2 regions of the Bradyrhizobium sp. 6(2017) genome follow, and region 2 is predicted to be linked to the other one. Evidence: riboswitches for the same ligand, from Rfam matches in the RefSeq annotation. Region 2 holds a riboswitch; the other holds the start of a gene.
What was found. A riboswitch is a leader RNA that binds a small molecule or an ion and turns the genes downstream of it on or off. The one in region 2 is predicted to bind glycine.
Positions count from the first base shown of each region.

Region 1: linked by a shared signal. The riboswitch ahead of gcvT (glycine cleavage system aminomethyltransferase GcvT) and the one ahead of G6P99_RS29700 (D-amino acid dehydrogenase) in region 2 are both predicted to bind glycine.

Region 1 is NZ_CP049289.2:6,465,591-6,467,987, reverse strand. It holds gene gcvT (glycine cleavage system aminomethyltransferase GcvT) at 1-761, opposite strand, end outside; glycine riboswitch at 902-991, opposite strand; gene alaS (alanine--tRNA ligase) at 1,194-2,397, shown strand, end outside.
Region 2 is NZ_CP049289.2:6,281,837-6,284,233, reverse strand. It holds gene G6P99_RS29700 (D-amino acid dehydrogenase) at 1-796, opposite strand, end outside; glycine riboswitch at 862-977, opposite strand; glycine riboswitch at 981-1,087, opposite strand; gene G6P99_RS29695 (M20/M25/M40 family metallo-hydrolase) at 1,180-2,310, opposite strand.

The DNA.
Region 1 (2,397 bases), 180 kb from region 2:
GTCGTGGTGTCGATATCGTGGCCATAGAGGCAGAGCCCGGCTTCGAGCCGCAGGCTGTCGCGCGCGCCGAGCCCGATCGGCAGCACGTCGGGATTGTCCAGCAACGCCGTGACCAGGGCTTCGGCCTTGTCCGCCGGCACCGAAATCTCAAAACCGTCCTCGCCGGTATAGCCGGAGCGCGAGACGAAGCAGTCGATGTCGGCGACGCGGCGCGGGCCGGCGTCCATGAATTTCATCGAACTGACATCTGCACAAAGTTTCGCCAGCGCCGATTCGGCTTTCGGTCCCTGCAGCGCAATCAGCGCGCGGTCGGCCAGCGACACGATTTCGCAGGCGTCGGAGAGATGCGCGCGCAGATGCGCCTCGTCCTCGGCCTTGCAGGCGGCGTTGACCACCAGGAACAAATGATCGCCGAAATTCGCGACCATCAAATCGTCGAGCAGCCCGCCGTCGTCGTTGGTGAATTGCGCGTAGCGCTGCCGTCCCGGCGCGATGCCAACAATGTCCTGCGGCACCAGCTTCTCCAGCGCGAGCGCCGCATCGGTGACCTTGCCGGATTTGGCCTTCAGGACAAGCTGGCCCATGTGCGACACGTCGAACAGGCCGGCTTCCTTGCGGGTGTGCAGGTGCTCCTTGAGCACGCCGGCGGTGTATTGCACCGGCATGTCATAGCCGGCGAACGGCACCATCTTGGCGCCGCGCGCCAGGTGCAACGCGTGCAGCGGGGTCTGTTTCAGCGGGGAAGTTTCGCGCGCAAGCATCACAGGGCCCTCGCGGTTCCCGCAGGGGACCTATTTCCCCTTGAGAAACCTGCAGAAAGCCCCATCTGTCGCTGTGCCTGAGAGTATTATCCCGTCGGCGGACGCATCGGGGATAACCCCAGCGCCTCTTTCCAGATGTCAGACGTCACGCGGTCCTTTTGCCTGAGAGTTTCCGGGGCGGTTGCTCCTTCGGCGCCGGCGCAAGGCCGGTCTCTCCCGACGTGACTTAAGTACAGGTAGGTAGAAAACACGGCGCCACCAAGACTGTCAACGCAGCTGCAGCAACTATCCAATGGGCTTTGTGCTGCCGCGGCAAGCCCATGATCCGCCTGCACAGTTTCTGGACACCGCAGCTGGCAATGTCTAAAAGCGTTCGGCCGGAAAATGACGCCTTTTTGCGGCTGGCCGGCCCCTTTTTCCGATTGGATGAACATGAGCAGCGTCAACGACATCAGGTCGACATTTCTGAACTTCTTCAAGGAGAACGGCCACGAGATCGTGGCGTCGTCGCCGCTGGTTCCGCGCAACGACCCGACCTTGATGTTCACCAATGCCGGCATGGTGCAGTTCAAGAACGTCTTCACCGGTGTCGAAAAGCGCGCCTATCAGCGCGCCACGACGTCGCAGAAGTGCGTGCGCGCCGGCGGCAAGCATAACGACCTCGACAATGTCGGCTACACCGCGCGCCATCTCACCTTCTTCGAGATGCTGGGCAATTTCTCGTTCGGCGACTACTTCAAAGAGCGCGCGATCGAGCTCGCCTGGAATCTGATCACCAAGGATTTCGGGCTGAAGAAGGACAAGCTGCTCGTCACCGTCTACCACACCGACGACGAGGCGGCCGGCTATTGGAAGAAGATCGCGGGCTTCTCGGAGGACCGCATCATCCGCATCCCGACCTCGGACAATTTCTGGGCGATGGGCGATACCGGCCCGTGCGGGCCGTGCTCCGAGATCTTCATCGACCGCGGCGAGCACATCTGGGGCGGACCTCCGGGCAGCCCGGAGGAGGATGGCGATCGCTTCCTCGAATTCTGGAACCTGGTGTTCATGCAGTACGAGCAGGTGACGAAGGAGGAGCGCGTGGCGCTGCCGCGTCCCTCGATCGACACCGGCATGGGGCTGGAACGCATGGCGGCCATCCTGCAGGGCGTCGAGAGCGTGTTCGAGACCGATCTGTTCCGCCATTTGATCGATGCGGCCGCGTCGGCGCTCGGCCATGGGCCGAACGCGCAGAACGTCGCGTCGTACCGGGTGATCGCGGACCATCTGCGCTCGTCGGCGTTCCTGATTGCCGATGGCGTGCTGCCGTCGAACGAGGGCCGCGGCTACGTGCTGCGCCGGATCATGCGCCGCGCGATGCGCCACGCGCAGCTTCTGGGTGCCAGCGAGCCGCTGATGCATCGCCTGGTCTGGGCGCTGGTCCGCGAGATGGGCCAGGCCTATCCGGACCTGGTGCGCGCCGAGAAGCTGATCGAGGAGACGCTGCGGCTGGAAGAGACGCGCTTCCGCAAGACGCTGGTGCGTGGCCTGTCGATCCTCGACGAGAAGAGCGCCGGCCTCAAGAAGGGCGACATGTTCGACGGCGACACTGCGTTCACGCTGTACGACACCTACGGCTTCCCGCTGGACCTGA
Region 2 (2,397 bases):
AGTAGCGGCTCGCCACCCCGGCGCAGATGACTACACCGTCCGCCTGCAACTCATGCCGCGTCGCGACGTCAGCGTCGTGCGAAGCGGCTTCGTTCCAGCTGATGCGGAAGCCGTCATCGCCGCGCGCGATCGCATCGACATCGGCTTCGTGGATGAAGGCCGCGCCGCGGCGGATGCAGGCGTCGGCGAGCCCGCGGGTGAACTTGTGGATATCGCCGGTTGCATCCGACGGTGTGAAGAAGCCGCCATAGCAGGCCGTCTGCAGCGCGGGCTCGATGGCGCGGATTTCGTCCGCCGTTACCGGCCGGCGGTCGAGCCCGCCTTGCTGCAGCAGCGTGTTGACCCGCAGGCCCGCTTCGAAGCCGGCCTTGTCGTGATAGACGTGCAGGATGCCGCGGCGTTCGAGATCGAAGGCGATGTTCTCGCGCTGTGCGATCGAGAACAGATGTTTGCGCGCCTCGATGGCGAGCCGCGTGGTCTCGATGGTGTTGCTGCGATAGCGGCCGATGTGGCCGACGAACTCGCCGATCCAGGAATATTTGTGCCAGCTCGGCTTCGGATTCATCAGCAGCGGCGCGTCGCTCCTGAGCATCCAGCGCAAACCCTTGAGGATGGTCGCGGCGCTGTTCCAGACTTCGGCGTTGCTGGCGGAAAGCTGTCCGCCATTGGCGAACGAGGTTTCCATCGCGGCGTAGCGATGCCTGTCGAGGACAGTCACCCGGTAGCCGCGTTCGAGCAGGGCATAGGCCGTCGTCACGCCGGTGATGCCGGCGCCAATGATCGCAATGTGAGGCATGGTGGTCTTCAGGCTCCCGTGGGTTAGAGTCGCCGAACCACCGGTGAAACCGGCGTCGGCGCCCCATCTGTCACGGTACCTGAGAGCTTGATCCGCATCGGGCCGAGGCCCAATAGCGAACTATCCCCTTCGGTGGACGTCATGGCCCTTGATGTGTGGCCATGTTCGTCTCTCTCCAGATCGTCCTGACGATACAGTCCTTTTGCCTGAGAGTTTCCGGGGCGGTTGCTCCGTCGGCGCCGAAGCCAACAACACGCATGTTGTCGCTCCGATCTCTCCCGCATCGTCGTGTTGGACGGCCGGACCGTAGGCGAAGCCTGAAAATTGGACAAGGCTAAATTTCGATCCGGCAGTGCCAACGTGTTGTGCAGTGCAAATCGACGTCAGTCCAGCGTCGCCAGCAGCGCCGCCATCAGGCGGCCGCGCTCGGCGAGGCTGTCGACCTCGATATGTTCGTTGAGCGTATGCGCATCGGCGCCGCGAACGCCGAGGCCGTCGAGCGTGGGGATGCCCATCGCGCCGGTAAAGTTGCCGTCCGATCCGCCGCCGGCGCTGCCGTGCGGCAGATCGAGGCCCATCGCCGCCGCGAGGCTCTTTGCCTTTTCATAGAGCACCATGGTGCCGGCATCCGGCTCCCACACCGGGCGGGTGACGCCGCGCGTCACCTTGAAGGTCACGTCGTTGGCGGTGCCCGACAGCGCCAGCATGCGCTCGACGCCGCGGTCGAGATCGGCCTGGCGCTTGGCCATGCTGAGCGCTTCGCCGGTGCAGGTCGTCGCGACGCAATTGACCCATTGGCCGCCATGCACGATGCCGACCGAGAACGTGCAGTCCTCGGTGGTCATGCCGTCGATGGCGATGATCTGCCGCGCCATCTCGCGGATCGCGGAGCGGCCGGACGACAGCGTCGCGCCGGCATGGCTCGGCTTGCCTGTTGCTTCCAGATTGAAGCGCGCGATCGCGTAGCGACCGGTGACGACGCCGTTGTTCGGCCGGCCTGGCTCCGGCACCAGCACATATTTGTTGCGTGCGGCTTCCGCCTCGATGATGTCGCGCGTCGACGGCGTGCCGACCTCTTCATCGGGGGTGAACAGCACCGTGATCGGCAGCGGCGTCGTGAATGCGGCGCGCGCCAATTGTCTGATCGCCTCGACCGACAGATAGTTGCCGCCCTTCATGTCGAAGATGCCGGGCCCGAAGCACTTGTTGCCTTCGCGCCGCCACTTCAGCTTCTCGATGGTGCCAACCGGGTGCACGGTGTCCAGGTGACCGGCGATCAGGATGCCGGGCTGGCCTTGCTTGGGATGAGGAAAACGGGCGCGGACGCAGCCGGCAAAGCCCTGGCGTCCGGCGATGCGTTCGATCGTCGCACCCATGATCGCCATCTCGCGCGCGGCAAGGTCGAGCATGCGTTCGACCGCCGCCGAATCCCAGGTCGGGCTCTCGCATTCCACCCAGCTACGTAGCCCTTGCAGCATCGCTTCGGAATCAAAGGGAAGATTGGCTGGGTTCATCGTTTTTCTCTCTTGTTGTTTTGATCGCGCCGGCATCGCGCGCGCGTTACGAAAATCTCAGCCGACGAATTTGTAAAGCCAAAATCT